3 regions of the Paracoccus pantotrophus genome follow, and region 1 is predicted to be linked to each of the others. Evidence: riboswitches for the same ligand, from Rfam matches in the RefSeq annotation. Region 1 holds a riboswitch; each other region holds the start of a gene.
The links. A riboswitch is a leader RNA that binds a small molecule or an ion and turns the genes downstream of it on or off. The one in region 1 is predicted to bind cobalamin.

Region 1 (2,195 bases):
AACGCAGACGGGCGGCTGGGCAGCGCCGACGATGCGCAGGGCTTCGGCACCTTCTCCGGCCAGGGCGGCATGGCGATCCTGTCGCGCCACCCGATCGGGCCGGTGACGGATTACACGGCCTTCCTGTGGCGCGACCTGCCCGGCCACCTGATGCCGCCGCTGCCCGAGGAAGCGGCGGCGATCCGCCGCCTGTCCTCGACCGCGCATTGGGACGCGGTGGTCACGGTCGCCGGCCGGCCGCTGCACCTGCTCGCCATGTCCGCGACGCCGCCGGTCTTCGACGGACCCGAGGATCTGAACGGCCGGCGCAACCATGACGAGCTGGCCTTCTGGCTGCATCACCTGCCCGACGGCCCCTTCGTACTGGCCGGCAACCTGAACCTCGACCCCCTGGACAGCGAGGGCCGGCCCGAGGCGCTGGCCCGGATCATGGCGCATGTCACCGACCCCCTGCCTCGCAGCGCCGGCGGCACCGCGGCCAAAGGCGGCGTCAACGACGGCCACAAGGGCGACCCGGCGCTGGACACCGGCGACTGGCCGGACGACAAGCCGCCGGGCAACCTGCGCGTGGATTACGTCCTGCCCGCGAAAGGGCTGGCCGTGCTGGGCTCGGGCGTGTTCTGGCCGGCCGAGGGCCCGCTGGCCGAGGCCGCGCTGGCGGCTTCCGCGCACCGGCTGGTCTGGGTCGACCTGGACTGGCCGCCGGAACCCTGATTGGCACGGCCTACCCGCCACCCGGCGATTCCGCCAGCCCGATCCCCCGCCATCTTCTTCGTTCTCCAAATACCCATGCGGCAGCGCCGCCCGCCGACCCGTCGCCCGCTCTCCGACCCCGCCGCAGCTTCCCCCCGATTCCGCTTGCCGCCGCCGCGCCATCGCAGGTAACATGCGCGTGTATCGGTGCCCCTTTCCGGGGCCAAAAGGGAATGCGGTGCAGCCCTGGGCATCCAGGACCAAATCCGCAGCCGCCCCCGCGACTGTAAGCGGAGAGCGGACGCCCATCGCGCCACTGGCCATCCGGCCGGGAAGGCGGGCGTCTGCCGTGACCCGCAAGCCAGGAGACCTGCCGATGCATGGAACCGCAACGTCGTCGGGTTGGACGACATAAGGAAAGGGTCGCAGATGACCGCAAAACCCATGACCGCCGCAGGGGCCAGCCGCGCCTCGGTGCTGTTTCCCGCCATCGCCGCCTTCGCGATCGGCTTCGGGCTGATCTTCATGTCCGGGCTGGTGCAGGCCGAGACCCTGCATGACGCCGCCCATGACGTGCGTCACGCCACCGGCTTCCCCTGCCACTGATGTTCTCGCGCATTCTGACCAGCGGATTGATCGCTGGCGCTGCAACGGGGCTGATTGCCGCCCTGTTGCAGCTTTGGTTCGTGCAGCCCGTGCTGCTGCATGCCGAACTGTATGAATCCGGCCAACTGGCGCATTTCGGCGCCGAAGCCGTCAGCGCGCATCAGGATCTGGGATCCTTCGAATGGACCCGCAACCTGCTTTCGGTCCTGTTCACCATGATGGTCTATGCCGGCTACGGGCTGATGCTGGTGGCGCTGATGGCGGTTTCCGAATCGCGGGGCAACGCGGTCACGGCGCGGCAGGGGCTGCTTTGGGGCCTGGCCGGCTATCTGACCATGCAGCTCGCCCCCGCCTTCGGCCTGGCCCCGGAAGTGCCGGGCGTCGCCGCCGCCGATGTGCAGCTCCGCGCGATCTGGTGGCTGGGCACCGCCGCCACCACCGGGCTCGCGCTGTGGCTGGTCGCCTTCGGCAAGGGCTGGGCGGCCTGGGGCGCGGCCATCGTGCTGATCCTGGCGCCGCATCTGATCGGCGCGCCGCAGCCCGACAGCTATGCCGGCCCGGTCCCGCCCGAGCTTTCGGCGGAATTCGCCGGCCGGGCGCTGGGGGCGGGCGCGATGGCCTGGGCCCTGCTCGGCCTGCTGGCCGGCTGGTTCTGGCAGCGCGAAGGCCAAGGCGCACCGGTGCCGCAGGCCGCCTGATCGGCGCCGCAACCCTTCCGGCCGGGCGTGCCTGCCGCGCCCGGCTGTTCCATGAAACGGGGAAAAGACATGGATCGCTCGATCCCGATGCTGCTGATCGGTCTGGTCTTCGGCGGCGGCATGGGCTTCGTCATCGCCGCCGCCAACGGCATCACGCTGGACGGCCACGACCACGGCGCGCATGGCCATGGCGCCCAA
Region 2 (2,195 bases), on a different replicon from region 1:
GTCCGAGGCGCTCTCGGTGACCTTGTAGCTGGTCTCGGCCTCGTTGCCCTGCTGGCGGCGGATGACCACCGTGTCCAGGGTTACGGTATCCTGCGCCTGGGCGGGGCCGGCCACGCCGGCCGAGATGGCCAGCACGGGCAGCAAGCCCAGGGTCGGCAGCAATTGCGCGGCTGACCCCGAGGCAGGCGGTTTGGGATGGGTTTTGTTCATGGGTTGATCCCGGCACGAAAGATGAGTCGCAACCGCCTCAAGGCGGAAACGACAGGAAGGTGCTGGCTCATCAATGGCTTGCGCGTTCGCGCAGCGGAAAGCGGGGTGAAACCGCGGTCCGGCTGCGCTTGATCAACGCAAGAGGACAAATTGTCATACCTTGTCAAACGACGCAGCGTCATTTCCCGGCTCCGCAACCTCGCCTGTTGCCATAATCCAACAGTCTGCCGGGTGCTGCGCCCGCGCCATGGCCCGTCATCGCCGCCGCCGGCAGCATATCCAGCCCCTGCCCGCGATCCCGGCGACCCACCAGATGTTCTAAGAACAGTGCCATCGCCCACTAAATCTGGATTGACCCGGCCTGTGACCCGTGGCTAACTGCGGGGGTCATGGTTGCCCTGGGGCCGACTCGGGGATGAAAAGGGAAGCCGGTGAAAAGCCGGCACTGCCCCCGCAGCTGTAAGCGGCGAGCGACGCTGGAATGCCACTGGAGCCCAGGCTCCGGGAAGGCCGGCCGAGCCGAGACCCGCAAGTCAGAAGACCTGCCATGGCGCGAAAGAACGAAACCGTGCGGCGGGCGCGGGGCTGGAACAGGGTCCGGTGGCATGTCCATCGGCCCGGCCCTCTCTTGCCGACAGAACAGAAGGAGCCGGGCCATGCCCATCACCGTTTACTCCAAGCCCGCCTGCGTGCAATGCACCGCCACCACGCGGGCGCTCGACGCGCGCGGCCTGGCTTATCGGCTGGTCGACCTGACCGAGGACGAGGCGGCGATGGAGCTGGTCGCCTCGCTGGGCTATCGTCAGGCCCCGGTGGTCGTCGCCGGCGATGCGCATTGGGCGGGCTTCCGGCCCGACATGATCGGCCGGCTGTCCTGACCGGCGCCATGGGCGGGCTGGTCTATTATTCCTCGGCCTCGGGGAACACCGCGCGCTTCGTCGCGCGGCTGGGGCTGGCGGCCGGGCGCATTCCGGTCTCGCCGCGCGACGCGCTGCCGCAGCCCGCGGCGCCCTATGTGCTGATCTGCCCGACCTATGCCGATGGCGAGGGACGCGGCGCGGTGCCGAAACAGGTGATCCGTTTTCTGAACGATCCCGCCCGCCGCGGCCTGCTGCGCGGCGTGATCGGCAGCGGCAACCGCAATTTCGGCACCGCCTTCGCCCTGTCGGCCAGGGTGATCGCCGCAAAATGCAACGTGCCCGTGCTTTACCGCTTCGAGCTGGCGGGCGACGACAATGATCTTTCCCGCGTCCGGGCGGGGCTTGAGAAATTCTGGGGGACGGAATGCTTGACGATGGCGTAAAGGCCGAGCTGGACTATCACGCGCTGAACGCGATGCTGAACCTTTACGACGGCGAGGGCCGCATCCGCTTCGACGCGGATCGCAAGGCCGCGCGGCAGTATTTCCTGCAGCATGTCAACCAGAACACCGTCTTCTTCCACTCGCTGGACGAGAAGCTGGGCTATCTGGTGGACGAGGGCTATTACGAGGCCGAAGTCCTGGAGCAGTATCCGCGCGAGTTCCTGCACCGGATCTGGGACGCGGCCTATGCGCGGAAGTTCCGCTTTCCGACCTTCCTGGGCGCCTTCAAGTATTATACCAGCTACACGCTGAAGACCCGCGACGGGCGGCGCTATCTGGAACGCTACGAGGACCGGGTGGTCATGGTCGCGCTGGCCTTAGCGCGCGGCGACGAGGATCTCGCCATGCGCTTCATGGAGGAAATCCTGTCGGGCCGCTTCCAGCCGGCGACGCCGACCTTCCTGAACGCCGGCAAGAAGTCGCGGGGCGAGCTGATCTCGTGCTTCCTCTTGCGGCTGGAGGACAACATGGAGAGCATCGGCCGCGGCATCAATTCGGCGCTGCAGCTTTCCAAGCGCGGCGGCGGCGTCGCCCTGATGCTGACCAACCTGCGCGAGGCCGGCGCGCCGATCAAGGGGATCGAGAACCAGTCCTCGGGCGTCATCCCGGTAATGAAACTGCT
Region 3 (2,195 bases), on a different replicon from region 1:
CGATCACACCGATCTGGTCGGCAGGCAGGCCCTCCTCGGCGGCCGCATCCTGCCGGGTCAGTTCCATGCCCAGCTTGGTCACGGCGCGTTCCAACGCATTCGGCTCGCCGCGCAGAAGCAGCGTGTCGCCGACGCGGATCACCGTGTCGGGCAGTGTCACCGCGCGACGGACGTCGCCCCGGATCAGCCCGGTGACGGCCACCTCGCCATCGACGGCGCCCAGATAGTCGCCCACCGTCATGCCGACGATATCGGCGCCCTCGGGGACGGTGGCTTCGGTGTGATAGTCGCTGATGTTCACCGCCTCGCTCAGCGAGGCCGTGGCACGGCGGTCGCGCGGCAGCAGCCGATGGGCGAAAAGCAGAAAGACCAGCCCCACCAGCGACAGCCCGAGGCCGACCGGCGCATAGTCGAACATGGTGAAGGGCTGGCCCGTCATCTGCTCGCGCACCCGCGAGACGATGATGTTGGGCGAGGTGCCGACCAGCGTGATCAGCCCGCCCAGGAGCGAGCCGAAGGCCATCGGCATCAGATAGGCCGAGGGCGAATGCCCCGAGCGCCGCGCCATCTTCAGCGCGGCGGGCATCAGCATGGCCAGCGCGCCGATGTTCTTGACCAGCGCCGACAGGCCCGTGACCGAGCCGACCAGCACCAGCAGCTGCCAGCGCAGGGCCCGCAACCGCCCCAGCATCCGGCGCATCACCGCCTCGATCACGCCCGAGCGCGAGATGCCGGCGCTGACCACCAGCGCGCTGCCGACGATGATGACGATATCGTCGCTGAAGCCGCGGAACGCCTCGTCCGGCTTGACCGTGCCCGCCACCAGCGAGGCCAACAGCGCGATCATCGCCACCACGTCGTAGCGCAGCCGCCCCCAGACGAACAGCACCATCATCGCGCAAAGGATCAGCACGGCCAGGAGCTGCGGCATGGCCATGTGGCTTGACCCTCCCTTTCGTCGGATACGCTATCCAATGCCGCAGGCCGGCGGGCGGTTCCGCGGCAGGACAGGTTGTCGCGGCCGCCCGGCGGCACCGGATTGGCGCTTGACAGCCCTTGCCCGGCTGCGGCAATGCAGGGCCGCTACGGTTCCGGCGGATCTGCGCCGGATCAAAAGGGAACACCGGTGCGCCCATGGGCCGCGATGCGGCCGGGGCAAGGCCGGGACTACCCCCGCAACTGTAAGCGGTGAGCGACGGTCGAACGTGCCACTGGGATCTCCTGGGAAGGCCGGCCCGAGCAGCGATCCGCGAGCCAGGAGACCTGCCGTGGCGATCACCCATTTCCGGCGCGGGGCGCGTCTGGAAAGCGGCCGTTCCGCAGAGGTGACGATCGCCGTCCTGCGGTCGGGCCTGCCAGCCTTTCCACAGGGCATTTCTGCAAATCGCGGGCCTGGCCCGCGCTGGAAAGGCTTTGGAATGTTCAGAACCCCGCTTTCGCTGCTGGCCACAACCGCCGCCGTACTGCCCGCCGCCCTGTTGCCCTGTGCCGCCACGGGCCAGCAGGTCCAGGACCAGGTCGTGCTTGACACCCTGGTCCTGTCCGCCGGCCTGTCGCCGGTGGCCGAAAGCGCCTATGGCCGCGCCCATACCGTGCTGACCAGCGAAGACCTGCAAAGCCGCCGGGTCATCACCGTCCAGGACGCTTTGCGCACGGTCCCCGGACTTTCCGTCACCTCGACCGGCGAAACGGTGGCCAAGATCCGCATCCGCGGCGGCGAATCCAATCACGTGCTGGTGCTGATCGACGGGGTCGAGGCCAATTCCCCCGGCAACGGCGACTATATCTTCAGCGGCATGCTGGCCGAGGACATCGAGCGCATCGAGGTGCTGCGCGGCCCGCAATCCGCCATCTACGGCGCCAATGCCGCATCCGGCGTCATCTCGATCACCACCCGTCGCGCCTCTGCGCAGGGGCCGGGCTATGGCGGCACGGTCGAGATCGGCGGGTTGGACACCCGCACCGCCAGCGCCTTTGTGCAGGCGGGGGACGGGCGCGGCAGCATCAGCCTGTCCGCGGTGGCGCGCCGCACCGATGGCGAGGACGAATCGCGCAGCCCCGGCGGGGATACCGAGTTCAACCGGCAGCGCGTGCTGGGCCTGAACGGCTCATATGATCTGACCGAAAGCGCGACCGTCGGTTTCACGCTTAGGCGCATCTGGCAGGAATACGGTTATGACCGGGCCGTCTCTTTC

Region 2: another riboswitch for cobalamin. It lies ahead of nrdH (glutaredoxin-like protein NrdH); the one in region 1 lies ahead of ESD82_RS11630 (CbtB domain-containing protein).
Region 3: another riboswitch for cobalamin. It lies ahead of ESD82_RS02685 (TonB-dependent receptor plug domain-containing protein); the one in region 1 lies ahead of ESD82_RS11630 (CbtB domain-containing protein).

Annotation. Positions count from the first base shown of each region.
Region 1 is NZ_CP044426.1:244,928-247,122, reverse strand. It holds gene ESD82_RS11635 (endonuclease/exonuclease/phosphatase family protein) at 1-714, shown strand, start outside; cobalamin riboswitch at 882-1,085, shown strand; gene ESD82_RS11630 (CbtB domain-containing protein) at 1,123-1,299, shown strand; gene ESD82_RS11625 (CbtA family protein) at 1,299-1,997, shown strand; gene ESD82_RS11620 (hypothetical protein) at 2,067-2,195, shown strand, end outside.
Region 2 is NZ_CP044423.1:569,203-571,397, reverse strand. It holds gene ESD82_RS02725 (TonB-dependent receptor) at 1-210, opposite strand, end outside; cobalamin riboswitch at 584-774, shown strand; gene nrdH (glutaredoxin-like protein NrdH) at 867-1,088, shown strand; gene nrdI (class Ib ribonucleoside-diphosphate reductase assembly flavoprotein NrdI) at 1,097-1,513, shown strand; gene nrdE (class 1b ribonucleoside-diphosphate reductase subunit alpha) at 1,495-2,195, shown strand, end outside.
Region 3 is NZ_CP044423.1:561,400-563,594, reverse strand. It holds gene ESD82_RS02690 (SLC13 family permease) at 1-937, opposite strand, end outside; cobalamin riboswitch at 1,070-1,285, shown strand; gene ESD82_RS02685 (TonB-dependent receptor plug domain-containing protein) at 1,419-2,195, shown strand, end outside.